Regions from separate parts of the Micromonospora sp. DT41 genome, predicted to be linked through region 1. Evidence: riboswitches for the same ligand, from Rfam matches in the RefSeq annotation. Region 1 holds a riboswitch; the other holds the start of a gene.
What was found. A riboswitch is a leader RNA that binds a small molecule or an ion and turns the genes downstream of it on or off. The one in region 1 is predicted to bind thiamine pyrophosphate.
Positions count from the first base shown of each region.

Region 1 (14,681 bases):
GACCGCCGAGCCGGAAGGTCGGTCGCCTGTCCCGCGACCACGCTCCGGCACCGAGATCAACGCTGGCTGATCGTGACGTTGCCGCTGCCGGTGGACCCGTCCAGCACCACAGGCGAGTTCGGGTCGTTGACGACGGTGACCTCCGACTCGCCGGAACCGGTGCTGGTGCGGACCCGGTAGCTGCCGGAGGGCACCAGCAGCGTGGCGTTTCCGCTGGAGGTGCGCACCCGGGCCGAGACCTGCGTCTCCAACTCGATGGTGACGTTGCCCGAGCCGGCCTCGGCGTCCGTGGCACCGCTGACCCGGCGGGCGTTGACGTTGCCGGACCCGGCACGCAGTCGTACCGACGTGCTGGCCTCGCTGAGCTCGATGTTGCCGGAGCCGGTCTCCACGTCGACCGCCCCGGAGGCCCCGGCCACCCGTATCTCACCTGAGCCCCACCGCAGCTTCACCGCCCCGACCTGGCTCAACTCGACGTTGCCGGAGCCTCCCTCACCCTCCACGATCACGCCCGGCGGAGCTGTCACCTCGTAGGAGACGCTGCACCGGTTGCCGCAGTCGCTGTCGAGGATCAGTTCGCTGTCCTTGATTTCGTACCGTGCCTTGGGCTCGCCGCCCTGGTACCGCACCACCCGCTTGATCCGTACCTCGGTGTCCGAGCCGGTGCCCCGGACCACCACGTCACCGGACCCACCTCGGACCTGGATGTTGGTGATCTTCGCGGCTTCGGTGTCGTCGAAGTCGAGCCGCCGGAAGGCCAGGTTGTCGCACCCGGCGAGCAGGATGAGGATGGTGGCCAACCCCAATGAGACGGCCGTGGTGGTGCGGTGGCGAGGGGCTGCGATGATCCGTTGCGGTGCCATGGCGAGGACGCTACGGCCGGTGACCCGCCCTCCGCATCGGGGTTCGTCCGCGCGTCCACCCCGAACCAACCCTGATTTCGCACCCCGAGGGAGAATGGCCCGATGGCCGGGTATCGCCGACAGCTCTACCGCGACGACGCGGTGGTGCTGCGTGTGCAGAAACTCGGCGAGTCCGACCGGATCATCACACTGCTCACCCGCAGGCACGGCAGGCTGCGCGCCGTGGCCCGGGGCGTCCGGCGTACCACAAGCAAGTTCGGCGCCCGGCTGGAGCCGTTCGGCCACGTCGACCTCCAACTCGCCGGTGACCCCAAGGGCAACCACGGCAGTTCGCTGCACACCGTCAGCCAGGTCGAGGGCATCGACCTGTACGGCAAGCGGTTCCTCGGCGACTATCCCCGCTACACGGCGGCAAGCGCGATCGCCGAGACCGCCGAGCGACTGACACCTGTCGAGCGGGAACCCTCGCTGCGCCTGTTCCAGCTCACAGTGGGCGCCCTGAAGGCGCTGTCCCGGGGCGAGCACGCCACCACCCTGGTGCTCGACGCGTACCTGCTGCGGGGTATGGCCCTTGCGGGCTGGGCGCCCGCGCTTGTCGCCTGCGCGGTCTGCGGCACCCCCGGGCGGCACCGCGCGTTCTCCGTGCCGGCCGGCGGCGCGGTCTGCCCGGACTGCCGGCCACCCGGCGCGGCCCACCCCGCGCCGGCCACCATCGACCTGATGTCCGCGTTGGCCACCGGCGACTGGGTGGTCGCCGACGCCACCGAGACCGGTGTACGCCGGGAGTGCAGCGGCCTTGTCGCAGCGCACCTGCAGTGGCACCTGGAACGCGCGCTACGCTCGCTGCCGCTGGTCGATCGGGGTCCCTCGGCGGCCGGCTCGGCCCCGCTGCCGGACGACGCGGCCGGGGCCGTGGCGCCTCGGCCACGCGGTGACGGTGCGGTCGGGGTGGACGGTGCGAACAGGGAGAGAGCCGAGTGATCCGATCGACGAGGGCCGGCCGGCGCGAGCCGACGCCACCGACACCGCACCCGTCGGGTGCCCGGCCACCGGCGCTGCCCACCGAGGCGGTGCCGAAGCACGTGGCAGTGGTGATGGACGGCAACGGCCGGTGGGCCAAGGAACGCGGGCTGCCTCGCACCAAGGGGCACGAGGCGGGGGAGCACAGCCTCTTCGACACCATCGAAGGCGCCATCGAGATGGGCATCCCCTACCTGTCGGCGTACGCGTTCTCCACCGAGAACTGGCGGCGCTCGCCGGACGAGGTCCGGTTCCTGATGGGGTTCAACCGGGACGTCATCCGCCGCCGCCGCGACCAGTTGGTCGACCTCGGCGTCCGGGTGGTCTGGTCGGGCCGGCCCGGCCGGTTGTGGAAGAGCGTCATCTCCGAGTTGCAGACCGCCGAGGAGATGTCCCGGGGCAACTCGACGCTGACCCTCCAGTTCTGCGTCAACTACGGCGGGCAGGCCGAGATCGGCGATGCCGTCGCCGCGATCGCCCGGGACGTGGCCGCCGGCCGGCTCGACCCGGCGAAGGTCACCGAGAAGACAGTGGCGAAATACCTGTACCACCCGGAGATCCCGGAGGTGGACCTGTTCCTGCGCCCCTCCGGGGAGGAACGGATCTCCAACTTCCTGCTCTGGCAGACCGCGTACGCCGAACTGGTCTTCCTGGACACGCTCTGGCCGGACTTCGACCGCCGACACCTCTGGTACGCGTGCGAGCTGTACGCCCAGCGGGACCGCCGCTTCGGCGGAGCGCTGCCCAACCCTGTCGCCCCGGTCGGCTGAGAGGCTTACCGGCACGTCACAGTGGGTACCAGGACGTCACGAGCCACTGACGGAGGTGAACCCACATGATCCAGAAGCGCATTGCACAGTGGGCGGTGATGGCGATCGCGGTGCCAGTGGCCGCGGCCGGTGCCCGCCGCCTCAGCCACACCTTGGAGGCCCGGCGCGGTTCCTCCGGCCTGACCCGGATGCTCACCAAGGGCGCCGACATGGTCCGCCCGCAGAAGGCGAAGCGCCGCCGCCTCTGGTGACCTGTTACCCCGGCGCCGCCCCCGCATCGCGGAGGCGGCGCCGCACCATATCCACCCACGCCGCGTGTCCGCTCGTCCGCCCTGCCCCACCACGCACGGTCGATCATGGAGTTGTGGTGCCTGATTCAAGGCTATAAAGGGCTTTTGTGAGGCACCACAACTCCATGATCGACGCCGTGCGGGCTTGGGGCGCGGGTCGGGGCGGGTTTGCTTTTGGCGTCAGGGTCAGGGGGGTCGGGTTGTTTTCGAGGTGGGGGGCGGTGGGGCGGGGGTAGGGTCGGGCGGAGACGTACGCCGTCGTGCGGGGGTGGAGATGCGGGATCTCCGGTACAAGATGATCATGGCGTTGAATGCTGCTGACCTGGGTGATCCGCTCTGCGAACAGGTGGCCGAGATCTGCGCCGAGATCGCCGAGCAGCACTGCGCGGAGTTCGGCCACACGCCACAGGTGCGTACCGGCGAGATCGCCGAGCTGGCCACCGGCGAGCCGGCGCTGACCTGGGCACCGTCGACCCCGGACGCCGGTCAGCGGGCCTGGTGACCGCGCCCGCACCTGCGGTCGACCTGCGCCGCGCCGAAGACCGCTTCGCCACCCGGATCTCCTGGCTGGATTCCAAGCATTCCTTCTCGTTCTCCCGGCACTACGACCCGGCCAACACCCACCACGGTCTGCTGCTTGTCAACAACGACGACGTGGTCCGCCCCGGCGCCGGCTTCGAGACGCACCCGCACCAGGACATGGAGATCGTCACCTGGGTGCTGCGCGGCTCCCTGGTGCACCAGGACTCCACAGGCCACTCGGGAGTGATCTATCCGGGGCTGGCGCAGCGCATGAGCGCCGGTACGGGCATCCTGCACTCGGAGAAGAACGACGCCTGGCGGCTCAACAACCAGGAGCCGCACAGCGACCCCGTGCACTTCGTGCAGATGTGGGTGCTCCCCGACGAGCAGGGCGTCGATCCCGGCTACGAGCAGCTGGAGATCGAGGACGAGTTGCTGCGGGGCGGCCTGGTGCCTGTCGCCTCCGGGATGGACCGCTACGACGGCGCGTCCGCCATCAGGATCCGCAACCGGTACGCCACCCTGCACGCCGCCCGGCTCACCCCCGGCGACGAGGTCACCCTCCCGGACGCGCCTTTCGTGCACCTGTACGTGCCCAACGGCACGGTGACCCTGGAGGGCAGTGGCCCGCTAGGCACCGGCGACGCGGCCCGACTAACCATGACCGGCGGCCGGCGGGTAACCGCCGACGAACCGGCCGAGATCCTGGTCTGGGAAATGCACGCAACCCTTGCCTGACCTCGCTTCCCGCGATCTTGCACTTTCTGCCCCGTCATAACGGTACGTAGACCGCATTCCGGGGTCCGAAAGTGCAAGATCGCGGGGAGAGGGCGGCGGGGGTTAGGCCGGGGACTCTGTGTGGTCGCCTGCCCAGAGGGTGTGGAACGAGCCTTCGCGGTCGACGCGCTGGTACGTGTGTGCCCCGAAGTTGTCCCGCAGGCCCTGGATCAGCGCGGCGGGCAGCCGCTCGGCGCGCAGCGCGTCGAAGTACGCAAGCGACGACGAGAACGCCGGCGTCGGCACCCCGGCCCGGGTCGCGTCGGCCACCACCCGCCGCCAGCTCGGCACGCCGGCACCGACCGCCTCGGCGAAGTACGGCGCCACAAGCAGCGTCGGCAGGTCAGGCTGCTCGTCGTACGCCTCACGGATCCGGTCGAGGAAACGGGCGCGGATGATGCAGCCGCCCCGCCAGATCGTCGCCGTGCCGCCGAGGTCGATGTTCCAGTCGTACTCCTGGCTGCCGGCGCGGATGTGGTCGAAGCCCTGCGCGTACGCAACGATCTTGGAAGCGAGCAGCGCCCGGCGGACGTCCTCGACGAACGCGTCCCGGTCGGTCACCTGCCACTGGTCACCGGTGTCCGGGAACGCCCGGCGTGCCGCCTCGCGCTGGTCGACGTGCCCGGACAGCGAGCGGGCGAACGTCGCCTCGGCGATCCCGGTGATCGGGATGCCCAGGTCCAGGGCGCTCTGGACGGTCCACCGCCCGGTGCCCTTCTGCTCCGCGCGGTCCTGCACGACGTCCACGAAGGGGCGGCCGGTGGCCGCGTCGGTGTGCGCGAGCACATCGGCGGTGATCTCGATGAGGAACGAGCCCAACTCGCCAGCGTTCCAGTCGCGGAAGATCTGCGCGATCTCCGCCGGCTTCGCGTCCAGACCGGCCCGGAGCAGGTCGTACGCCTCGGCGATGAGCTGCATGTCGGCGTACTCGATGCCGTTGTGCACCATCTTGACGAAGTGCCCGGCGCCGTCCGGCCCGACGTGCGCGCAGCACGGCACACCTTCCACCTGGGCGGCGATCTTTTCGAACATCGGCCCGAGCTTGGCGTACGACTCGTCGGAGCCGCCCGGCATGATGCTCGGCCCGAGCAGCGCGCCCTCCTCGCCGCCGGAAACACCGGTGCCGCTGAAGTGCAGCCCCTTCGCGCGCAGCGCCTCCTCGCGGCGGCGGGTGTCGGCGAAGTGGGCGTTGCCGCAGTCGACGATGATGTCGCCCTCGTCCAGCAGCGGTACCAACTCGTCGATCACCGCGTCGGTGGGCGCGCCCGCCTTGACCATCACGATCACCGCGCGGGGCCGTTCCAGCGACGCCACGAAGTCGGCCATCGACTCGCCGGGAACGAAGGTGCCCTCGTCACCGTGCTCGGCGACGAGGCTACGGGTGCGCTCGGGTGAACGGTTGTGCACCGCCACGGTGAAACCGTTGCGGGCCAGGTTGCGGGCCAGGTTGCGACCCATCACCGCCAACCCGGTCACGCCGATCTGCGCTGTCGCCTGCTGAGCCATCCGTGCTGCCACCTCTCGCCGTCGTGTGGTCCTGCTGCGACCGTATCGCGCTGCGCGCAGCGCGGGAACGCTGGTCGACAGGCGGTCACTGACTGGTACCGGTCAGCTCCCGCCGATGTCCAACCTGGCGCTCGACCGCGCGACACTCACTCCCCAGCGTCGCGGCCTCCCACCGATCGCGCCAGGAGCATCCGCCACGATCGCGCCAGGGAAAACCGGTCGTGCCGGAGTCCGGCACCGGATAGTGTGCGGTCATGCGCTACTGACGCCCAGTTTCCGAGCCGGCCCGCCGCCCCGCGCCGCGGTCCGTGCGCTCCCGGGCGTCCGCGTACTCGCCATCTGCATTCGGTGGTGCTTGGCGGTCCCGGTGAGCTGTCTCTTCCCTATCTCGACCGTCGAGCTGCGACGGTCACCAGCCGATCCGACCGACCGCCGGAGCGCGGGACCGGCCGTGACGGTCGGCACCGAAGGAGGCCCGGATGCCTGCCAGGCGCAACCCGAAGAAGTTCCGTACCCCCAGAGCAACGCCGCTCGGCGCCGACCCGGCGGCCAAGCACGGCCCGCTCCAGCCAACCCGCGCCGACCTCGGCCTCGCGGTCGAGCCGGCGCTTGTCGAGCCGGCAGCGCTGGTGGACCCGGCGGTGTCGATCGAACCGGCAGCGCTGGTCGAGCCGGCGGTGTCGCTGGGTGAGCTTGTGCCGCCGGTCGACGTGCCGGCCGCGGTCGACGCGCCGACGGTGGCCGACCTGCCGAAGGCGGCGTGGCGACCTGCGGCGCCGACGGCCGGACCGCCGCATGGCGGCGGAGGCCGCTCCGGCGGCAAGAGCCAGCAGGCCGGCCAGCCGCGCCGCTACGCCTTCCGCCGCAGCTGACCGATCCCGCCCCGCCGCGCGCTGTCCGGCGTGGGCCGCCCACTGCGTGCCGTGCGTCGCGTGCCGCGTGCCGGGGACGCCGCCCGCCGCGCGTCGCCCGCGGACGCGGACGCCGCCCGGCGGACGGTGACGACAACATCAGGGATGTAGTGGCCTCGTCTGGCAGCGAGGGCACTACATCCCTGATGTTGTGCGGATCTTGGAGCGCGGCGTAGCGGCGCGCGGCGCGCTCAGCCGATCAGCGGGCGGAAGGTGCCGAGCAGGATGCTGACGGTCAGGGCGCCGCCGGCCAGGACGACCGCCCCAGCGATGAGGAGTACGTCGGCGGGGCCGAAGCGCTGGCGGCGGGCGACGGTACGTGGTGTGTCGGCGTCGAACCCGCGCGCGTCCATCGCGACGGCCAGCCGGGTGCCCCGGCGGATCGCACCGACCAGCAGCGCGAACGCGGTGGAGGCGAACAGTCGCAGCTTCGCCACCGGGTTGCGCCCGGCATCCACGCCGCGTGCCCGCCGGGCCATGCTGATCATCTGCCACTCCTGGCCGAGCAGCGGCACCAGCCGGAACGCGGCCAGCGCCCCGATGGCGAACCGGGGCGGCGCCTTCGCGTTCTGGATCAACGAGTCGGCGAGGTCGGTGGGGTCGGTGGTGGCGAACACGATCACGCCGGGCAGGGCCACCGCGAACACCCGCAGGATGAGCCCGAGCGCGGTGAGCAGGACGCCGGTGGTCACCAGCACCGGCCCTACGTCCAGCAGGACCCGGCCGGATCTGTCGGCGGCGAACAGCACAAGGGTGACGAGGATGCCGACGGCGCTGAGCAGCAGAGGCAGGGCCCGCCGGGCAAGCACCCGGTAGCGGATGCCGAACAGCGGCAGCACGGCGAGTTCCACAGCGATGGCGATGGCCGGGGCCACCGGGTCCAGGGTGGCCAGCAGGGTGAACGAGAAGACCAGAGCGGCGGCGACCTTCGCCACCGGGTTGCGCCGGGCCAGCGGCGCGCCGGGTGCGGCGACCGGCTCGATGCTGATCATCGGATGTCACCCCGCTTGGTAGCTGTCGCTCCTGAGTCGCCCGGTCGGGCAGCGCCGCCGAGGTTGGTGCCCCACGTGGTCGCGGTCGCTCCTCGAGCGCGGTGCGGTCGGGCAGAGCCGCCGCCGAGGTTGGCGCCCCGGGTGGTCACTGTCGCTCCAGGGTGACGGTGCGGTCGGCGAGCGCGGCGACGAAGTCCGCGTCGTGGGTGACAGTGACGATGCCGTGCCCTGCGTCGCGCAGGTCGGCGAAGAGGTCGACAAGTTCCCGCCAGGTCCGCCGGTCCTGACCGAAGGTCGGCTCATCGCAGATCACCAGGCGTGGCGCGGTCGCCAGGGCCGTCGCGACGCTCAGCCGCCGCGCCTCCCCACCCGAGAGGGTGTACGGGTTGGCAGCGGCGAGCCGGGTCAGCCGCAGCCGTTCCAGCAGCTCTGTCACCGTCTCCTTGACGGCCGACTCCTGTTGACCGGTTCGGCGTGGACCCAGCGCCAGCTCGTCGAAGACGGTGCTCGTGACGAACTGGTGCTCCGGGTCCTGGAAGACCGACCCGATCCGCCGGGCCAGCGCGGGTGCCCGCCAGCGGTGCGGGGGAGTGCGGTGGTCCGGCCCGGCCAACTCGGCGGACGCGGTTACCCGGCCGGTGCCCGGCTTGAGTAGACCGCCGAGCAGCAGCGCCAGGGTCGACTTGCCGGCGCCGTTCGGTCCGCGTACGGCGAGTGCTTCGCCGGCGCGTACCCCAAGGGTGGTGGGGCCCAGCCGGGGAGGCAGGCCGAGCCGGTCGACGGTGAGCAACAGATCCCCCGGGCCGGCGGTGGCCGGCCGTGGCGCGATGGGGTGACCCGGCACCCAGACGCCTTCGGCGGCGAGGGCGGCGCCGTGCGCGGCGAAGACCTCCTCGGGTGGGCCGTCCGCGCGGACTCCGCCGCCGGGTTCCAGGACGACTACCCGGTCGACAAGTGGCAGCGCTTCGGCGACCCGGTGCTCGACCAGGATCAGCGTGGTGTCCGCGTCGAGGGCGCCGGCCACCGCCTGTCGGATCAGGTCGGCGCCGGCCGGGTCGAGGTTGGCGGTCGGTTCGTCGAGCAGCAGCAGGCCGGGGCGCAGGGCCAGGGCGCCGGCCAGGGCGAGGCGTTGCTGCTCGCCGCCGGAGAGTGCGGCGGTGTTGCGGTCCCGGGAGTACGGGAAGCCGACGCGACGCAGCGCCTCGTCGACCCGGGGCCAGATCTCGGCAGTCGGTACGCCCCGGTTCTCCAGGCCGAACGCGACGTCGTCGCCGCAGCGGGCCATGACCAACTGGGTCTGCGGGTCCTGGAAGACGATGCCGACGCGTTCCCGGCCCTTGCGTGGGTCGAGCCCGTCGATTTCGACGGTGCCCTCCTGCTCGCCGGAGTCCTCGGGCAGCAGCCCGGCCAGGGCGCTGAGCAGCGTGCTCTTGCCGGCCCCCGACGGCCCGAGGAGCAGCACCCGCTCCCCAGCCTCCACACGCAGGTCAACCCCGCGCACGGCCCAGGCGCGCCGCCCAGCATGCCGCCACCCGAACCCCCGCAACACAACCGCGCTCACCACCCACCCCCAACCAACCTGCCCGCACCGACCCGCCCAACCCTCCCCGCCGCCCTCCCGCCACCCCTTCCACCTGCCCGGTGATCATGAGGTTGACGGGGGCTTGGGAGATCCATCCGCCCGTCAACCTCATGATCAACGCGAGAAAGCGGGAGGGGGGCGGGTCAGGGCCGGAGGGCTAGACGAGGGCTCGGTTGCGGCCTGCTGGGAAGCGGTCCAGGACGCCGGTGTTGGCCAGGGCCCGGGTGAGCAGCCAGCCGCCGATGCCGGCGATCACCGTGGCGCTGACGATGGTGAGCAGCGCGTACGGGATGCGGTAGCTGACAAGTTCGGTCTCGACGTTCCAGACGAAGAAGTCGAACAGCGCGGCGCTGAAACCTGTCAACGCGCCGGCCAGCGCCGCCGTCGGCAGCCGGAACGACCGGTAGCGGAAGGCGGCGAAGGCCAACTCGGCGCCGATGCCCTGCACGATCCCCTGGGGGATCACAGTGCCGGCCCACTGGCTGCCCAGCAGCGCGGAGACGACAGCCGCCACCGTCTCGCAGTAGAGCGCCGCGCCGGGCTTGCGGATGACCAGGCCGCCGACGACGGCCGGCATCAGCCAGACGCCGTAGATCAGCGTCTGCGCCGGCGGGAAGAAGGCGAACGCGCCCTCGGTGGCACTCCAGACCAGGCCCCAGGCCCAGAAGATGACGCCGAAGGCGACAGCGATCACCGAGGCGACCACGATGTCGATGGTGCGCCAACGGTTTGTGGTGTTGTCCATGGTTGCTCCCAGTTCAGTGGTACGAACCAGGAGAAGACGCACGCCGCGCGTCCGGTGGCACCGGACGGCGGCGCGGCTGGAGGTCGACCGAACTCCCTGCGCTGGCATTACCCAGATCAGGTTCGAGGGTCTGCGGGCATGCCCGCACTCTCAGCGCTGTGCGCTCCCCTGTCGGATGTGAAGTTGTCTCGCTGACGCTAGCACCGACCAGGGGTTACGGCCCAGCAGGGAGTTCCGGCGCCGGCCGGCCCGCCGCCGGCTGGGTAGGCTCACGATCATGCAGGTCGACGCGCGAGGTCTCACTTTCGAGGTACGCACCGGTGGCCCACCGGACGGCGCGCCCGTCCTGCTGCTGCACGGCTTCCCGCAGCACAGCGGCGAGTGGGACGAGGTCGCCCCGGTGCTGCACACCGCCGGGCTGCGCACGTACGCGCTGGACCAGCGCGGCTACTCGCCTGGCGCGCGACCGGAGGCGGTGGCCGACTACCGGATCCCCGAACTGGTCGCCGACGCGGTGGCGGTGCTCGACGCGCTCGGGCTGGACGCCGTCCACCTGGTCGGGCACGACTGGGGCGCGGTCGTGGCCTGGGCGCTGGCGGCCGAGCACCCCGAGCGGGTCCGTACGCTCACCGCCGTGTCAGTGCCGCATCCGGCGGCCATGGCGCACGCCCTCGGCAACGACACCGAGCAGAAGGCCCGCTCGTCGTACATCGCGCTGTTCCGCCAGCCCGGCAAGGCCGAGAAGGTGCTGTTGGCGTTCAACGCGACGGCGCTGCGCAAGATGCTCGGCGGGGTCGGTGACGCGTCCCGGGTGGACCGCTACGCCGACCCGATGCGCGAGCCGGGTGCCCTGACCGCCGCGCTGAACTGGTACCGGGCCATGTCCCGGGCCGACCTGGCCGCCGTCGGCCCGGTCGCGGTGCCCACCACCTACGTGTGGAGTGACCGGGACATCGCCATCGGCCGGACCGCCGCCGAGGCGTGCGCCGCCAACGTCACGGGTGACTACCGCTTCGTACCGCTGCCCGGGGTGACCCACTGGATCCCGGACGCCGCACCCGGCCCTCTCGCCGAGGCGATCCTGGCCCGGGTCGCGGGGACGGCCTGAGCGCCGTGCCGATCGAGGGAACGCCGTGACGACGTACCCCGGCGGGCCGGGCACCCGCCGTTCGGTCGCCGCGCAGCTGCGCCTGCTGGGCGTACGTCCCGGCTCGACAGTGCTTGTGCACGCGGGCCTGCGCCCGTTGGGTTTCGTCTGTGGGGGACCGCACGCGGTGGTGCTCGCCCTGCGCGACGCGCTCGGCCCGGACGGCACGATGGTGGTGCCGACCCACACGCCCGACAACAGCGACCCCGCGCAGTGGCGCAACCCGCCGGTTCCGGTGGACTGGTGGCCGCTGATCCGGGCCGAGATGCCGGGGTTCGACCCGGCGGTCACCCCCAGCCGCTACATGGGCGTGTTCGCCGAGACGGTTCGCGGCTGGCCCGGCGCGTTGCGCAGCGCGCATCCCCAGGTGTCGTTCGCGGCGCTCGGCCCGGCCGCCGAGCAGGTCGTCGCCGGGCACGGCCTGGCCGACATGCTCGGCGCACAGTCTCCGCTGGCCCGGCTCTACGACCTGGACGCCGACGTGCTGCTGCTCGGGGTGGACCACAGCGTGAACACGTCGCTGCACCTTGCCGAGTACCGCCTTCCCGTGCCGGCCCGCGAGCGGCTGGGCGCGGCGGTGCGGATACCTGACGGTGGCCGCGAGTGGGTGTGGTGGCAGGACGTCAGGCTCGACGCGAGCGACTTCGGCACGCTGGGCCAGGCCCTGGAGGCCACCGGCGTGGCCCGCGTGGGCCCGGTGGGCGCCGGGACTGCGAAGTTGGTACGCCAGCGGGCGGCTGTCGACTTCGCGGTGCAGTGGATGGCCCGCAACCGGACGACGGAGGACACATGAGCGTGAGCGCCGACGACTTTCTGGCAGTGGTGACCGAGACGATCGGCCGGGTGGCCGCCAGCCAGCGGGAGGCGGTGGGGCGGGCCGCCGACCTGATCGCCGACGCCGTACGCGCCGACGGGGTGGTGCACGCCTTCGGAACGGGCCACTCGGAGGCCCTCGCCATGGAGATCGCCGGCCGGGCGGGTGGCCTGGTGCCGACCAACCGGATCGCGCTGCGCGACCTGGTGCTTATCGGTGGCGAGCCGGTCGAGCGGCTCGGCCCGCTGCTGGAACGCGACCCGGCGGTGGCGCACCGGCTCTACGAGCTGGCCCCGGTACGCCCCACCGACGTCTTCGTGCTCGCCTCGAACTCCGGGGTCAACGGCGCCATGGTCGAGTTCGCCACGCTCGTCAAGCAGCGGGGGCATGGGCTCGTGGCGATCACCTCCGTGCAGCACTCCGGCCGGATGACCTCCCGCCACCCGTCCGGTCGCAAGCTGGCCGACCTGGCCGACGTGGTGCTCGACAACGGCGCACCGTACGGCGATGCGACGCTGCCGCTGCCCGGCGGTGGCGCTGTCGGCGCGGTCTCCTCGATCACGGCGGCACTGCTGGCCCAACAGGTCACCGTGGAGGTGGTTGCTCGGTTGCTGGCGGCGGGGGAGCGGCCCCCGGTCTACCTGTCGGCGAACATCCCGGACGGCGACGCGCACAACACCGAGCTCGAAGCCCGCTACGCGGGCCGCATCCGCCGCGGCTCCTGAACGCCCGCGTGGGCGGCGCTCGGCGAGGGCGGTGGCGTGACCAGCGGAGTGTCCTGGCGGTGACCGGCAGATGTCGTGAACCTGTTTCGCGCTCAGTCGTGTGGGGCATTGGCGTTGCTGCCGGCGGACCGCTCCGTCGGCAGTAGCGTCTCACCGGAGGTAGCGCGTGTCGACGGAGACCGAGAAGCAGCGTTGGCAGCGCAACTTCGCCGATCTGCTACAGGAGCTGCGGGTCGCCCAGACGGGCGTGCAGATCCTGTTCGCCTTCCTGCTGACCCTGCCGTTCAGCAACGGATTCACCCGGACCAGCGAGTTCCAGCGGGATGTCTACATCGTCGCCCTGATCGCCGCGGCCGCCGCCACCGCGATGATCATTTCGCCGGTGGCGTTCCACAGGGCGCTGTTCCGGCAGGGGCGCAAGCCGGAGCTGGTCCGCTTCGCGCACCGGATGGCCAGCGGCGGGCTCGCCTTCATGCTGATCTCGATGGTCAGCGCGGTTCTGCTGATCACCGACTTCGTGCTGGACCGGCCGATCGCCTTCATCCTCAGCGGCCTGACCGGGCTCTGGTTCCTCACGTTCTGGGCGATCCTGCCGTTCTCCCGGCGTAGCTGGGGCGAGGACGACATCGACGACGACGATGACGACCCGGAGATGCTCAGCGGTCGCTGAGGACGGCGATCCGGACGTACGCTGCGCTACCCCTTGGTAACAAGCGGAGGTAGCGTGGCGGTAGTCGCGCACGTCGACGCAGCCGCACCGAGGTTCGAGGGGGCAGCCGTGACCACGACGCAGAACGGCCGACCGGCACCGGACGGTCCTGACTCCAACCCCGCAGTCGACGCGGCCCAGGCGGGCACCGCCGGTGCGGCCGCGCCGCTGCCCGAGGAGGCCGGGCAGGTCTCCGAGAAGGAAGCCCGGCAGGTCGCCGAGGCGGCCCGGGAGTCCACCTGGGACCGGCCCAGCTTCGGCAAGGAGCTTTTCCTGGGGCGGTTCCGGCTCGACCTCATCGACCCGTGGCCGCGCTCCGATCCGGACGACGAGGCCCGCGCCGAGGACTTCCTCGGCCGGTTCCGCGACTTCCTCGCCTCCGAAGTGGACGGACAGGCCATCGAGCGGGACGCCTCCATTTCGGACTCGGTGTTCCACGGCCTTGCCGACCTCGGCGCGTTCGGCATGAAGATCGACCGGAAGTACGGCGGCCTGGGCCTGAGCAACCTGCACTACTGCCGGGCGCTGATGCTCGCCGGCTCGGTAAGCCCGGCGATCGGCGCGCTGCTCTCCGCGCACCAGTCGATCGGCGTGCCGCAACCGCTGAAGATGTTCGGCACCGCCGAGCAGAAGCAACGCTTCCTGCCTCGGCTCGCCGCCGGTGAGGTCTCCGCGTTCCTGCTCACCGAGCCGGACGTCGGCTCCGACCCGGCCCGGCTCGCGACCACCGCCGAGCCGACCGAGGACGGCACCGGCTACCGGCTCAACGGGGTGAAGCTGTGGGCCACCAACGGCATCGTGGCCACCCTGCTCGTGGTGATGGCCCGGGTGCCGGCCGGCGAGGGTCGGCGCGGTGGGATCACCGCGTTCGTCGTGGACGGTGACAGCGCGGGCATCACAGTGGAGCGGCGCAACGAGTTCGTCGGTCTGCGCGGCCTGGAGAACAGCCTGACCCGGTTCCACGACGTGTTCGTACCGGCCGAGAACGTCATCGGCGGCGAGGGTAAGGGCCTCAAGATCGCCCTGACCACGTTGAACACGGGTCGGCTCTCGCTGCCTGCCATGTGCGTGGGCGCTGGCAAGTGGGCGTTGAACGTGGCCCGGGGGTGGGCCGCCGACCGGGTCCAGTGGGGCCGGCCGGTGGGGGAGCACGAGGCCGTCGCCCAGAAGCTCTCCTTCATCGCGGCCACCACGTACGGCATGGAGACCATGCTCGACCTGTGCTGCCTGCTCGCCGACGACGACCGCAACGACATCCGGATCGAGGCGGCGCTCGTCAAGCTGTACGCCAGCGAGATGGCCTGGAAG
Region 1 covers NZ_JBNCKU010000019.1:21,097-35,777, reverse strand. The annotation lists gene ACLQ23_RS27120 (acyltransferase family protein) at 1-70, shown strand, start outside; gene ACLQ23_RS27115 (DUF4097 family beta strand repeat-containing protein) at 57-863, opposite strand; gene recO (DNA repair protein RecO) at 966-1,844, shown strand; gene ACLQ23_RS27105 (isoprenyl transferase) at 1,841-2,653, shown strand; gene ACLQ23_RS27100 (hypothetical protein) at 2,719-2,904, shown strand; gene ACLQ23_RS27095 (thioredoxin reductase) at 3,218-3,445, shown strand; gene ACLQ23_RS27090 (pirin family protein) at 3,442-4,203, shown strand; gene gndA (NADP-dependent phosphogluconate dehydrogenase) at 4,306-5,748, opposite strand; gene ACLQ23_RS27080 (hypothetical protein) at 6,228-6,620, shown strand; gene ACLQ23_RS27075 (energy-coupling factor transporter transmembrane component T family protein) at 6,851-7,651, opposite strand; gene ACLQ23_RS27070 (ABC transporter ATP-binding protein) at 7,797-9,212, opposite strand; gene ACLQ23_RS27065 (ECF transporter S component) at 9,391-9,978, opposite strand; TPP riboswitch at 10,054-10,158, opposite strand; gene ACLQ23_RS27060 (alpha/beta fold hydrolase) at 10,256-11,086, shown strand; gene ACLQ23_RS27055 (aminoglycoside N(3)-acetyltransferase) at 11,112-11,918, shown strand; gene ACLQ23_RS27050 (sugar isomerase domain-containing protein) at 11,915-12,664, shown strand; gene ACLQ23_RS27045 (DUF6328 family protein) at 12,831-13,334, shown strand; gene ACLQ23_RS27040 (acyl-CoA dehydrogenase family protein) at 13,443-14,681, shown strand, end outside.

Region 2 (14,681 bases), on a different contig from region 1:
ACCCCGGCGTTGCTGGCCGGCGTTCCGCCCAGCCGCACCGTCATGGCATCGGCGTCGCGGACCAGCACGTCCCGGATCTCCGCCTCGGTCACCAACTTGGTGTCCGCGGCGAGCTTCCGGAAGGCGTCAAGCTCCTTGAGCGCCTTGTTGTCGTTGCCGGCCGCCTCAGCCTTGCGGACGGCGTCGAGCTTCTTCGTCAGATCCTTGTGGGCCTTGGCCGAGAGCCGCCCCGTCGCCTTGAACCGGTCCAGCAGGTTCTGCATGTCCCGGAACGAGGTGGTGACGAAGAACCGGACCGCCGAGGTGGTCTTGTTGCCCGCCTTGTCGGTAGCGGTGACGGTCAGCTCGTGCAGGCCGAGCGGCAGCTCGTACATGGCCTGCAAGGTGCCGCTGGCGTACGCCTTGCCGTCCAGCGTGCCGACCACGGACGCGATGCCCGAGGTCGGGTCGACGGCCTGCCAGGACACCCGTACGTCCTGGCTGTCGCCGTAGAGCTGGCCGTCGGCGATGCCGGACACCAGCAGCGTCGGCTTGGTGCCGTCGATGCGCAGCACCGCCGACTTCAGCGTCTCGGCGTTGCCCGCCTTGTCGGTCGAGCGGAACAGCAGCTCGTGCTGCCCGTCACCGGTCACCTCGACCGGCTCCGAGTACGGCGTCCACGCGCCGCCGTCGAGCGACCACTCCACCGACTTCACACCGGAACCGGCGTCGGTAGTGGCCAGCACCACCGGGATGGCCCCGTTGTGCCAGCCCTCGTCGTTCGCCGGAGCGAACGTCGCCGAGGTCACCGGCGCCGTGGTGTCGATCTTGACCGAAACGGTCTTCGTCGACTCCACGTTGCCCGCCTGGTCCGTCGAGCGGAACCGCAGCTCGTGCTCGCCGTCACCGCTTACCGTCACCGGCTCGGTGTAGGGCGTCCACGCGGTGGCACCGTCCAGCTGGTACGACGTACCGGCCAGGCCGCTACCACCGGCCTCGTCGGCGGCGGTAAGCGTGACCGTCACCGGCCCGGTGTACCACCCCTCGGTCGGGGTACCGGACACCGCCGCCGTCGTCACCGGCGCGGTCTCGTCGGCCGACTCGGTGCTGAGCCGGAAGTAGTCGAACGAGGCTGTCTTCGACGCCGTCTGGTTGCCGCCGAGGGTGAACAGACCGACCTTCGGGGTGGCCCCGACCGCGCTGTTGGTCAACGACTCCAACGCGGTCCAGGTCGTCCCGTCGGCCGAGTACGACGCGGTGAACGTGTCGCCGCTGCGCGCCAGCCGCAGGTGCCACACCGCCGAGGTCAGGCCCGTCGCCCCCGGCTGCGGGTCCTGGACCGTCCCGCCGATCTCGTTGCGGAACTCGATCCGCCACGACACCGCCTGGCCAGGCTGGTTGTCCGCGACGAAGTCGAACTTCAGGTAGTTGTCGTCGTCCGCCAGCACGATCAGTCCGGCCTGCTGGTACTGCTCGTTCAACAGGCTGCCGTCGACCTTCGTCTCCAGGGTCCAGTCGCCCGAGGGCGCGGTCTGGAGGATGAAGTTCTTCGGCCCGGTGTTGTCGGCGCCGTAGATGTCACCGTTGGGCACGTCGATCCGCAGCGCGCCACCGGTCACCCGGTAACCCGCCGGGTCCTCCCGCAGGATCGCGTCCCAGCGGCACTTGTCAAGCGTGCTGCCGGTGAACTCGTCCGACGGGTCGACCGGCCCGGCCGGAGCATCCGGCGTGACCTGGAACGAATCGAAGGCCGCGTCGACCACCGGTGCCTCGGTGCCACCGTTGAGCGCGAAGACCCCGATCCGCGGGTTGGTGATGCCGGCGAGATCGGCCGACCGGCCGACAGTGCTGAACGTCTGCCCGTCGCCCGAAACGGCGGCGGTCAGGTTCGTCCCGTCGCTGGTGATCCGCAGGTACACGGTGTCACCCGCCGGTGCGGCGACGCTGTCGGCGGACTCGTTGCGAGGCGTGCCAGCCGTCTCCCGGATGAACTCCACCCGTCGGCTGCCGTTGTACAGCAGGTCCACCTTGGCGTAGTTGTCGTCGTCGCCGTAGACCAGCAGGCCAGCCTGCTGGTAGTTGGCAGTGACCGGCAGGGTGACCTTGGTGGTGATCTCCCAGGCGCCGGTCGGGGCCGGCTGGAGCACCAGGTTGGTGGCGTCGTTGCGAGCGCCGTAGAGGTCACCAACACCGGTCGGCAGCCGCAGCGAGCCGCCGCTGACCGAGTAGAGCTGGTTCTCCCGGACCACTGTCCAACGGTCCTTGTCGAGGCTGGTGCCGTTGAAGTCGTCCGAACGCGCCCCGAAGCAGGACGTGTCCGGAGCGTTCACCCGCACCGGCACCGTGGCGTAGGACTTGGCGCCCTTGCTGTCGGTCACCGTGAGGGTGGCCGTGAACGTGCCAGGGCTGGTGTAGGTGTGGCTGGCGTCCAGAGTGGACGCCGAACCGCCGTCACCGAAGTCCCAGGCGTACGTCAGCGGAGTGTCGCCCTCGGCGTCGGTGGCCGTGCCGTCGAAGGCCACGGTGACCGGCGCGGTGCCCGTCGTCGGGGTGGCGGTGGCGGTGACCACCGGCGGCGCGTTCTCGGTGACGCCGCGCCCGACGAAGTCCATCCAGTTGACGTTGAACAGCGAGCCCGTCCCGCCGTTCGGGTCGCGGGCAACGAAGTACAGCGAGCCGCTCGCGGCACCGGTGACCGGCGCGCTCACGTCCGTGTACGTCTGCCACGCCCCGGTCGCCGGCACTGTGGCAGTGGCGACCACCGGTCCGTCGACAGCACCCGCACGGACCTCGATCCGACCGCCGGCGGCGGCCGAGGCGGCCCGGAACCGGATCTCGGAGATGTTGAGCAGATCCGCCGGGGCCACCGACCACCAGTCGCCGTCCTCGATGAACCCGATGTTCTGGCCGCCGCCCGCGCTGTCGGCGCCGGTCTCCCGCTGCACGCCGGGGTCTCCACCGCCGGTGCTCACCGGCGCACGGCCGGTGGCGGTGAAGTACTCGGCCTGCTTCTGCTTCGGCTGGAGGATCTCGATCGCCCGGCCGGTGAGCGCGCCGGAGCCGCCGTTGCCGCCCTTGTCGGTGTAGGTGGCCTCGAAGACCGCGAACACGTTCGCCTCGGCGCCGTGCCCGGAGGCGAGCGACGTCTGGACGGTGCCGGTGCAGCCGGTGTGCTGCTCCAACGGGTGGGCGTGCTCGTCGTGACCGAGCAGCACCTGCAACTGCACCTCGTCGCAGTCGATCTGGCCGTCCTCCGGGTCCGTCACCTTGATCGTGTAGCGGACCTGGTCACCCCAGTTGAAGAAGCCGCCGTCCGGTGGGAACTCGATGGTCACCGTCGGCGCGGTGTTGCCCACTGTGACCGGCACGTTGGCCACCGCGGTACGGCCCTTCGGGTTGGTCACCGTGAGCTGGGCGGTGTAGTTGCCCGCTGAGGCGTACGTGTGCGTCGGGTTCGCCTCGGTGGAGGTCTGCCCGTCGCCGAAGGCCCAGGCGTAGGTGAGCGTGCCGCCGTCCGGGTCGCGGGAACCGGCGCTGGAGAACGTGACAGTCAGCGGTGCCGGACCCGAGGTCGGGGTGGCCGACGCCGCCGCGATGGGCGCGCGGTCCCCGGCGGTGTAGTCGATCCGGTAGACGCCGGAGTTGTCGTTGTTGCCACCGAAGCCGCTGCCCCACTCGATCAGGTACAGCGCGCCGTCCGGGCCGAACTCGAAGTCCATCGGCCGGATCATGCTCATGCCGGTGAGCAACTGGTTGATGTCCACCAACGACTTGCCGTCGGCGCTCATCTGCATCGTGTACATCTTCGACTGGTTCCACTCGCCGAGCAGCGCCTTGCCGTCGTAGTACGCCGGCCACTTCCGCGTCGAGTTGAGGTCCGCGTCGTACCGGTAGACCGGGCCGCCCATCGGGGCGCCGCCGCCGCCGATCTCCGGGTACCGCGCGTCACCGGCGTAGCCGTAGTCGACGGTGGCCGGAACGACAGGCGGGAGGTTGGTCAGGCCGGTGTTGTTAGGCGAGTCGTTAACCGGCGCCGCGCAGTCGAACTTCGCGCCGCTCGGGCCGGACGGGAACGTGTAGTCGTTGTACGCCTCGTTCGTGCCCGTGCAGTACGGCCAGCCGTAGTTGCCGGGGGTGACGACGTTCCACTCGACCAGACCCCGGGGGCCACGGTTCGGGTTGTCCGAGTTGGCGTCCGGCCCGTAGTCCGCCACGTACAGCGTGTTGGTCTTGGGGTCGGTGCCGATCCGGAACGGGTTGCGGAAGCCCATCGCGTAGATCTCCGGACGGGTCTTCTCGGTGCCCGGTGCGAAGAGGTTGCCCGCCGGGACGGTGTACGTCCCGTCGTCCTCCGGGTGGATCCGGATCACCTTGCCGCGCAGGTCGTTGGTGTTGCCAGAGGTGCGCTGCGCGTCGTAGTCCTGGCGGCCCGGCCGCTCGTCGATAGGCGTGTACGCGCTCGACTCGAACGGGTTGGTGTTGTCACCGGTGGCCAGGTACAGGTTGCCGTCGCTGTCGAAGGTCATGCTGCCGCCCGCGTGGCAGCAGGTGTTGCGCTGGGTGTCGACCCGCAGCACCTGCTTCTCGCTTGCCGCGTCGATGGTGTCGCCAGTCACCGTGAACCGGGACAGCAGGTTGCGGGCGACGTTGTCGTTCGGGGCGTAGTAGAGATACACCCACTTGTTCGTGGCGAAGTCCGGGTCGAGCCGGATGCCGATCAGGCCGTCCTCGTTGCCGGTGAAGACGTCCAGGTCGATGGCGGTGACGGTGTTGCCGGTGTCCGGCTTGATGATCTGGACCCGACCGTCGCGCTCGATGTAGAAGACCCGCCCGTCCGGGGCGATGTCCAGCTCCATCGGGTTGCTGGTGTTGCTGTCGAGGGTGACCTTCTCGAAGTTTGAGGTCTTCGAGGCGCCGCAGTCGGCGTCGACAACGCCGGCAGCCGTCTGGATGCCACCGAGCAGATGGCTGAGGAACTCCGGCTCGGCGAACGACTCACGCGTGTGCCCGCCCCCGGTGTACCAGGAACGGCCGCCGTCGAAGTCCTGACACCAGGCCGTCGGGTGATCGGCGCCCATCGCGCCGGCGCCCGGGCTGTAGCTCTTCTCGTCCAGGCTGGCCAGCACGTGCACGTCCGGCCGCGGGTTGGTCTGGAAGTTGTACCACTCGTCGAAGCGGGACCAGCGGTCGGGCAGCTCCGCAGTGGACGGGTGGGCGTGGTCCTCCACCTTGACGGTGGCCTGCTGGTTGGCCGGGTGGTTGGCGAAGTACGCGCCGACCAGATCGCCGTACCAGGCCCAGCTGTACTCGGTGTCCGAGGCGGCGTGGATGCCGACGTAACCGCCGCCGGCCTGCACGTACCGCTCGAACGCCGCCTGCTGTTCGGCGTTGAGGACGTCGCCGGTGGTGGAGAGCCAGATCACCGCCTTGTACTTGGCGAGGTTGGCGTCGTTGAACGCCGCGCCGTCCTCAGTGGCGTCCACTGTGAACCCGTTCGTCGCCCCGAGCTGCTGGATGGCGGCGACGCCGGTGGGGATGGAGTCGTGCCGGAATCCGGCGGTCTTGGAGAAGACCAGGACCGAGAAGGGATCAGCGGCGGCGGCCTTCGGTGCCTTCGGCACCACCTGACTGACGGGGGTGACGGCCTGCGCGTCCCGCGGGGGGACCTGGGCGGGGGCCGGGGCTGCCTGTGCGGGCAGGCCGAACAGGGTGGTCGAGACGAGGGCCAGGGAGAGCAGGGTAGCGGTTAGTGGTACGCGGGCACGACGAGATCGTGACACGCCGCCTCCTATGTCGCGGTGGACAGGAAATGCGGGGGGCGGCTCGCCGAAGACCGTCCCAGATGGAGCCGGGTGAGGCACCGTGCCAGGGTGCCCGCGCCGGCATTTTTGTCGAATCGCTGAACAAATTAATTCCGTTGGATCTATGTCGGGCAAGATGCCGGCGGGTAACGGTTCTGCAACGGTGGGCGACATTCCTGGCAGGACCGGGATGAAGTGCCCGACGGATCCCGCCATCTGAGCCGGGGCATCCCGCCCTTGGCACGTCAACAGAACTGTCGTACGGTGATGTGCAAGTAACCCACGGGAGCCCGGTGTGCCGGGCTGAGAGGGGGGCTGAAGCCCCCGACCGTCGAACCTGATCCGGGTAATGCCGGCGCAGGGAGGAGAGTTGCCGTGCCGTCCCTCGGTCGACTGCATCTGATCACCGACACCCGCCCCGGGCAGGACCCCCTAACAGTCGTCCGGGCCGCCCTCACCGCGGCCCGCGCCGACCTGGTCGTCCAGGTGCGGGTCGAGGACTCCGCCACCGACCGTGAGGCGTACGACCTGGCCCGCCGGGTCCTCGCGCTCTGCACGCCGTACGGGGCGACGTGCCTGGTCAACGACCGCCTGCACGTGGCGCTCGCGGTGGGAGCCGCCGGTGGCCACGTCGGCGCCGACGACCTGCCGGTCGCCGCCGGACGCCGGGTGCTCGGCCCCACAGGCGTGCTGGGCGCCACCGCCCGGGCGCCGGAAACAGCGATCGCTGCCATCGCGGCGGGCGCCGACTACCTGGGCGTCGGCCCGTGCCACGCCACCACCACCAAGACCGGGCTGCCGGACCCGATCGGCCCCTCAGGGGTACGCGCCGTCGTCGACGCCGTCGACGTACCCGTCATCGCGATCGGCGGGGTGACCGCCGCCCGGGTGCCGGCACTGCGCGACGCCGGGGCGTACGGGGTGGCTGTCGTCGGCGCGGTCTCCGCAGCCGCCGACCCCGCTCAGGCCACTGCCGAGCTGCTGCAGGCGCTGACGTGTTAAGAGGGGGCCCTTCCTCTACAGCAGCCGTTAACAAGGGGCCCTTCCTTGCGGACGTGGCGGTGGTGGGGGCGGGGCCGATCGGGTTGGCGATCGCCTGGCGGTGCGCCGTACGCGGCCTGCGGGTGGCGCTGCACGACGCGGCACCCGGGTCGGGCGCATCCGCAGTGGCCGCCGGGATGCTCGCCCCGGTCTCCGAGGCGTACTTCGGCGAGCGGCAGCTCACCGACCTGCTGGTGGCCTCCGCCGCCCGCTGGCCCGCGTTCGCCGCAGAGCTGACCGAGACGACAGGCGCCGACCTCGGCTATCGGACCGACGGCACACTGCTCGTCGGGTTGACCGGCGACGACCTGGCCGAGGCGCGCCGGCTGTGGGCGTACCAACAGGGTCTGGGATTGCCGGTGACCCCGCTGCGTCCCAGCGAGCTGCGCCACCACGAGCCGGCGCTCGCGCCACGGGTGCGCGGTGGCGCGCTCGCACCCACCGACCACCAGGTCGACCCACGGCTGCTGGTGCCGGCGCTGCGCACTGCCGCGCAGCGGGCCGGCGTGGTCTTCGTGCCGAGCGCCGTCGACCGTCTGTCCGATGTGGACGCCGACCTCATCGTGGTCGCCGCCGGCTGCGGCGCCGCGGCACTCACCGGTCTGCCCGTGCGGCCGGTGAAGGGCCAGATCCTCCGGCTACGCGCGCCCGGCGGCGTCGCGCCGGGCTTCCGGCACGTGATCCGGGGGTACGCCGACGGGGAGCCCGTCTACCTGGTGCCCCGCGCGGACGGTGAGGTGGTGCTCGGCGCGACAGTCGAGGAGCGCTCCGACACAGGCGTCACCGCCGGTGCCGTGCAGCGGCTGCTGCGCGCCGGTGTCGACCTGCTGCCCGAGCTGGCCGAGTACGACATCGTCGAGGCCGTCGCGGGCCTGCGCCCCGGCACCCCTGACAACGCGCCGATCCTCGGGCCGCTGCCCGGACGGCCCGACGTGCTCGCCGCCACCGGCCACCACCGGCACGGCATCGTGCTCACCCCGATCACCGCAGACCTGATCGCCGACCTGGTGGTCACCGGTGTGGCCGACCCGCTGCTCGCGCCCTTCGGGGCGGACCGGTTCGGCACCTCGGATCGCGAGGGACGCGTTGCCGGCGGGGTGCACGTTCCCGCCGGAGCGGTCGGTGTGGGCGGACCTGAACGGACGATGGAGGAGAACCGGTGGAGTTGACGGTGAACGGGACCGGCCGCAGCGTGGCCGGTGGGACGTCGGTGGCCGACCTCGTCGGCGACATCGCCGGGCAGCACCGCGGGGTGGCGGTGGCGGTGAACGGCGAGGTGGTGCCCCGGGCCGGCTGGCCGGCGACCGTGCTGCGCGACGGCGACCGCGTCGAGGTGCTCACCGCCGCGCAGGGTGGGTGAGCTGCGTGCCGTTCGAACTGGGCGGGGTCACGTTCACCTCGCGGTTGATCCTCGGTACCGGCGGGGCCGCGAACCTGCATGTGCTGGAGCAGGCGATCCGTGCCTCCGGCACCGAGCTGGTCACAGTGGCGCTGCGCCGCGTGGACACCGCACCGGGAACCGCCGGTGGGCTGCTGGACCTGCTGGAGCGGTGCGACGTACGCCTGCTGCCGAACACCGCTGGCTGCTACACGGCTACCGAGGCGGTGAAGGTGGCCCGGCTGGCCCGGGAGGCGTTCGACACCGACTGGATCAAGCTTGAGGTGATCGGCGACGAGCGGACCCTGTTGCCCGACGGCGTGGAGTTGCTCCGCGCCGCCGAGGAACTCGTCGCCGACGGCTTCACAGTGCTGCCGTACACGAGCGACGACCCGGTGCTCGCCCGTCGACTCGCCGACGTGGGCTGCGCCGCAGTGATGCCGGCCGGCTCGCCGATCGGCTCCGGGCTCGGCATCGGCAACCCGCACCACATCCGGCTGATCCGGCAGAGCGTTGACGTGCCCGTCATCCTCGACGCCGGCATCGGCACCGCGTCCGACGCGGCCCTGGCCATGGAGTTGGGCTGCGACGCCGTCCTGCTTGCCAGCGCTGTCACCCGGGCCGCCGACCCGGTGGGGATGGCGACGGCGATGCGGTACGCGGTCGAGGCGGGCCGCCTGGCCGCTCGCGCGGGCCGGATCGAGCGGCGCTTCCACGCCCTCGGATCCACCCCGGACGAGGGAAGACCCGACCTGTGACCCCCCACCCGCTCGCCGCTGATCACCCACGTGCAGATCTTGGAAGCGAACTGCCCCGCACGGGGCCGAATCCTTCCAAGATCTCGGCGGGGATCGTGCCGTCAGGTGTCGTGCTGCTCACCGATCGGCTTGTCGCGTCGGGACCACTCGACCTGGTTGTCGCTCGGGCGGTGGCCGGGGGAGTGCGGTGGGTCGTCCTGCGGGAGAAGGACCTGCCCCGCGTCGAGCGCCTCGCCCTCGCCGGCGACCTGCGCGCGATCCTCGCCGACGTGGGCGGAACCCTCATCGTGGCTGGCCCGGATCCGCTCGACGGTGACGCCGTCCACCTGCCCGCCGCTGGCCCGTACCCGCCGTCGACCCACACAGTCGTCGGCCGCTCCTGCCACGACCGGGCCGAGCTGGCCCGGCTGACCACCGAGCACTACGCCACCATCTCCCCGGTCTATCCCACAAGGACGAAACCCGGGTACGGCCCCCCGCTGCGACCCGACGGACTCCGCAACCTGATCCAGGTCAGCGGCGTGCCAGTCCTCGCCCTCGGCGGCGTGGAAACACCGGAGCAGGTCAATGCATGCGTGCGCGCGGGAGCCGCCGGAGTGGCCGTGCTGGGCGCGCTCATGCGAGCAGAAGACCCCACCGAAACAGCCACCACGCTGACCAGAGCGTTCAAGGAGGCGGTCGCCCCAAGCTCGCGCAGAGGCAGCCAGGTCCCAACGCCCCAAAGCGCAACCAAAGAGGGAACATGACCCCGCGCACAGTCCTCACCATCGCCGGCTCCGACTCCGGCGGTGGCGCCGGCATCCAGGCCGACCTCAAGGTCTTCGCGGCGCTCGGCGCGTACGGCACAAGCGTCCTCACGGCGATCACCGCGCAGAACACCCAGGGTGTCGACGCCGTACTGCCGCTGCCCCCGCGCACGATCACCGAGCAGATGGACAGCGTGCTCGCCGACTTCACAGTGAGCGCTGTCAAGACGGGAATGCTCGGCACACCCGCCGTCGCCGACGCTGTGGCACAGGCCGCCCGCGACGGCCGGCTGCCACAGCTCGTCGTCGATCCGGTGCTCGTCGCCACGAGTGGCCACCGGCTCGGCGTGGTGGCGTCGGTGGAGCGGCTGCTGCCGTACGCGAGGGTGGCGACGCCGAACTGCGCGGAGGCCGCGGCGATCACCGGACGCCCTGTGGACGACGTGGCCGCGATGGTCGTGGCGGCCGAAGCACTCGGTGCCGGCGGCCCGGAACACGTCGTCGTCACCGGCGGCGACCTGGACGGCGACGAGGCGGTCGACGTGCTGTGCGGCGGTGGCGTCACCACGGTGCTGCGCGGGCCACGGGTGGACACCCGGCACACCCACGGCACCGGGTGCTCGTTCTCGGCGGCGATCGCCGTGCGGCTCGCGCTCGGCGATCCGGTGCCGGCGGCGGTCGCTTCCGCAAAGGAGTACGTGCTCCGCGCGCTTACCGGTGGGCGGGGTTGGGAGCTGGGTGCGGGCCGCGGGCCGCTTGATCACTTCGGCTGGTCCGCTTGATCACCAGGGAGGCTGTCATGCAGGCACGAGGCAAGGTGTACGTCGAAGGGTCGCGCCCCGATGTCCGGGTGCCGTTCGCCGAGGTGACGCTCACCGGTGATCACCCGCCGGTGCGCCTCTACGACACGTCCGGGCCCGGTTCCGACCCGGAGGTGGGGCTTCCGCCGCTGCGCGGGCCGTGGATCGCCGAGCGCGGTGACGTGGCGCCGGTGCGGGGCGCGGGCACGCCGCTCGCCGGGGCGGACGGTCGCCGACCCACCCAACTCGCGTACGCGCGGGCCGGTGTGGTGACGCCGGAGATGGAGTTCGTGGCGATCCGGGAGAACGTCGACGCGGAACTGGTCCGGGCCGAGATCGCCGCCGGCCGGGCGGTGCTACCGCTGAACGTCAACCACCCGGAGTGCGAACCGGCGATCATCGGCAAGGCGTTCCTGGTGAAGGTGAACGCCAACATCGGCACCTCGGCCGTCAGCTCGTCGGTCGCCGAGGAGGTGGAGAAGCTCACCTGGGCCACCCGCTGGGGCGCGGACACCGTGATGGACCTGTCCACCGGCAAGCGGATCCACGAGACCCGCGAGGCGATCGTGCGGAACTCGCCGGTCCCGATCGGCACGGTGCCGATCTACCAGGCCCTCGAGAAGGTCGGCGGCGACCCGGTGAAGCTGAGCTGGGAGGTCTTCCGCGAGACGGTGATCGAGCAGGCCGAGCAGGGCGTCGACTACATGACGGTGCACGCTGGCGTGCTGCTGCCGTACGTGCCGCTGGCAGTGGACCGGGTCACCGGGATCGTCTCGCGGGGCGGCTCGATCATGGCGGCGTGGTGCCTGGCCCACCACGAGGAGAACTTCCTCTACACGAACTTCGCCGAGCTGTGCCAGATCCTGGCGCGCTACGACGTGACGTTCTCCCTCGGTGACGGGCTGCGCCCCGGCTCGATCGCCGACGCCAACGACGAGGCGCAGTTCGCCGAACTGCGTACCCTCGGCGAGCTGACGACAGTCGCCTGGGAACACGACGTACAGGTGATGATCGAGGGGCCGGGGCACGTGCCCATGCACAAGATCAAGGAGAACGTGGATCTCCAGCAGGAGTGGTGCCACGAGGCGCCGTTCTACACGCTCGGCCCGCTGACCACTGACATCGCGCCAGCGTACGACCACATCACCTCGGCGATCGGCGCCGCGATGATCGGCATGTTCGGCACCGCGATGCTCTGCTACGTCACCCCGAAGGAGCACCTCGGCCTGCCCGACCGCGACGACGTCAAGGCGGGCGTGATCGCGTACAAGATCGCGGCCCACGCGGCGGACCTGGCCAAGGGACACCCGGGTGCGCAGGCGTGGGACGACGCGCTGTCGAAGGCGCGGTTCGAGTTCCGCTGGGAGGACCAGTTCAACCTCTCACTGGACCCGGAGACGGCGCGCTCCTACCACGACGCGACGCTGCCCGCCGAGCCGGCGAAGACGGCGCACTTCTGCTCGATGTGCGGCCCCAAGTTCTGCTCCATGAAGATCACCCAGGAACTCAAGGAGTACGCGGCACGCGGCATGAAGGACAAGTCGGAGGAGTTCGTCTCCGGTGGTGGACGGGTCTACCTCCCGCTGGCCTGATCAGCTCAGTCGCGGTGGTGGCGGCCGGTGGAGCGCAGGGAGCGCCGGCCGTCCTCCTGCTCCGGTTCGTTGTCCGCGACAGGCTTGCCGAGGCCGGCGACCCAGTCGACGAACTCTTCGTCCTGCGTGGGCAGCGGCTCCGACGCAGCCGTCCCGGGTCGATTCTCCGCCTCGGTCCGGGACCGGCCGCGCCGGAACAGGCTGCCGAGCCGTTCGCGCCGGCTGGGCTGCTCCGCGTCGCCGCTGGTCGGCCCGTCGGTGGTGCCGGGCTGTCCCGGTACCACAGTGGACGCGCCTGGTCCGGCCGGGGCTGCCGTCTCGGAGGCAGCACCTTGCTCGGAGTCGTCGATGGCACTGGTGGCCTGGCCGGGAGTCCGTGGGACTGCCGTCGGACCGGGCTGCGAAGCCGTCGGGTCGGTGCGGCGGGCCGTGTTGAAGGCGTCCCAGCTGCTGACCCGGCTCAGGTCCGGCAGCGGTGCCCGGTGCCGGGGCCGGGGTGTCCACCCGGACGACTCCTCGGAGGTGCCCGACGTGCCCGGAGCAGGCGCTGCGGTGTCATCGACCTGCGGTGACGTCGTCCACGTCGGGGCCACGGGCCAGGCCGGCGGAGCCGGCGTCCAGCGGTCGGTCCCCGGATCTGCGGCGGCCGGCGTGCCGAACAGCGAGCCGCCGGCAGCAGCTTCGGTCGCGGGCTGGGCGGCGCGGGCCGCATTGGACGCGTCGGCGATCGCGGGCTCGCTCGTCGGCCCGGCTGTGGCGTCCGGCTGCGCTGCCGGCCCTGCGTCGGAGGTGCCTGCGGTAGCAGTGGTTGTGGAACCGGTCATGGCCCGCTGACCCTTTCGGCCGGTCGTGGTGGCCCGGCCCGCCTTTTCGCGGGTCGGCGTGGCCTGGCTCTCGCCGGCCGGCTGAGCGTCGCCCTCTTCGCCGGGGCGAGTGCCGCCCTCCTCTGCCGGGGCGTCGGCGCTGATGTCGGCGCTTACCCTGCCGGACCGGGCGGACTTGCGGGCGCGGCCGGCAGCCGGTGCCGCCGCGACAGCGGGTCCGTCCTGCGCGGCGCTTTCGGTGACGGTGCCGGGCGCGGGCACGGCCTCGGTGCCGGATGCGGCGGCCTCGGTGGTGCTTGTCGCTGCGGCCTTCGTCTTGTGGGTCCGACGCGGCTTGGGGGCCGGCCCGTCGCCCGCACTCCCGGTGGCCGCGCTCGCACCTGTCGCATCGGTGCCGGCTGTGCTCGCGCCCGGCGTGCTCGTGCTCGTCGGGACCGTGCCCGCGTCCGCCGTACCTGTGCCTGTCTCGACGCCCGTCCTGCCCGTGGTCGGGTGGTCTGTCAGCACGCTGTCGCTTGTCGGCTGGGCCGCGCCACTCGTGGCCGTCGCCGCGCTGGCGGCGAGGCCGCCATCGGCCGTGCCGTCCACTGGGCCTGCGTCTCCGGTGCGACCAGTGTCTCCGATGTGCCCTGCGGCTGCGGCGCGGCCTGTGTCGCCGATACGGCCGGCCGGGACGCTTGACGTCGAGGTGGTGCCGGCCGAGCCGATGATCTCGGTGCTGGCCGTTCCGGACGGCCCGGAGAGGCCGTCGCCTGTCGTACCGGTCGGTGGGGAAGCATCTGTCGACGCGCCCGCTCGCGCCGGGCTGGTGGTGGCTGGCCCGTACTGACCGCTGGCCGTGGTCGTCGGCCAGTCCCAGTGGGCGGGGACGGTGCGTACGGCGGCGATGTCGTCGGTGGCGCGCGGGCCTGGACGGGCCCCGGCCAGCTCGGCGCCGACGGTGGTCGGGTCGGTGGCCGCTGTGGTGTCGCCGTCGCCCGCCGGATCCGCCGATGTCGCAGGCGCGGTGCCCGGTAGCGCCGGGCCGGCGGCGAGCGGACGCAGGATGTCGGTGGGCTCGATCGCCTGTCGACCGGAGGTGCTGCCGGCACCGATGGGCCAGCGCAACAGGGCGGCCGCGGCGGCTCCGAGCGCACCGGCGAGAACCGCGATCAACGCGCCGTAGTAGGGGGTTGCCTGGTAGCGGTCCACAGCATCGCCGGGGCCGGCGGTCAGGTAGGCGAACGCCACAAGGACCGGACCGGCCACCCCTGTCGCGCCGCTGACCAGCGGAACCTGGCCGCGCGAGCGGGCCAGCGCGGCTGTCGCCGCTCCCGCGAGCAGCGCCACGATGGGCAGCAGGACGAGCGCCAGCCGTTGCGCTGCGGCGTCGTCCAGCCAGCTCGGTTCGAGTACGCCGAGTCGGACCGTGGGCAGCGGGCCGACTGTGCCGAGGGACGGCAGGACGGAGATCAGCGCCAGGAGCCAGACCGCGCCGGCCACGGCCGCCATGTTCCAGCCCAGTTCGGGTCGGAGCAGGACGGCGATCGCCGCACCGGCCCCGATCACCGCGCCGAGCACGGCGCAGATGCCGACCGCCCAGACCGGGTCGACGGAGATAAGCTCGGCGGCCCGTGCGGGCTGCATGCAGAGCGGGGCGACCACCGTGGCGCCGAGCGCGGCGGCACCGCCGACGGCCAGTTGCCGGCCGGTGCTGGCCGTCGGGGCGTCCCGGCGGGCCAGGCGACCGGTAAGGACGGCGCCGGCCACTGCCGCGTTCGCG
Region 2 covers NZ_JBNCKU010000007.1:51,302-65,982, forward strand. The annotation lists gene ACLQ23_RS15220 (ThuA domain-containing protein) at 1-5,759, opposite strand, end outside; TPP riboswitch at 6,053-6,161, shown strand; gene thiE (thiamine phosphate synthase) at 6,156-6,782, shown strand; gene thiO (glycine oxidase ThiO) at 6,776-7,990, shown strand; gene thiS (sulfur carrier protein ThiS) at 7,981-8,181, shown strand; gene ACLQ23_RS15240 (thiazole synthase) at 8,178-8,957, shown strand; gene ACLQ23_RS15245 (thiamine phosphate synthase) at 9,050-9,703, shown strand; gene thiD (bifunctional hydroxymethylpyrimidine kinase/phosphomethylpyrimidine kinase) at 9,700-10,485, shown strand; gene thiC (phosphomethylpyrimidine synthase ThiC) at 10,503-12,095, shown strand; gene ACLQ23_RS15260 (hypothetical protein) at 12,101-14,681, opposite strand, start outside.
Region 2: it holds a riboswitch for thiamine pyrophosphate, as region 1 does, so the genes downstream of both, thiE (thiamine phosphate synthase) here and ACLQ23_RS27065 (ECF transporter S component) in region 1, are expected to answer to the same signal.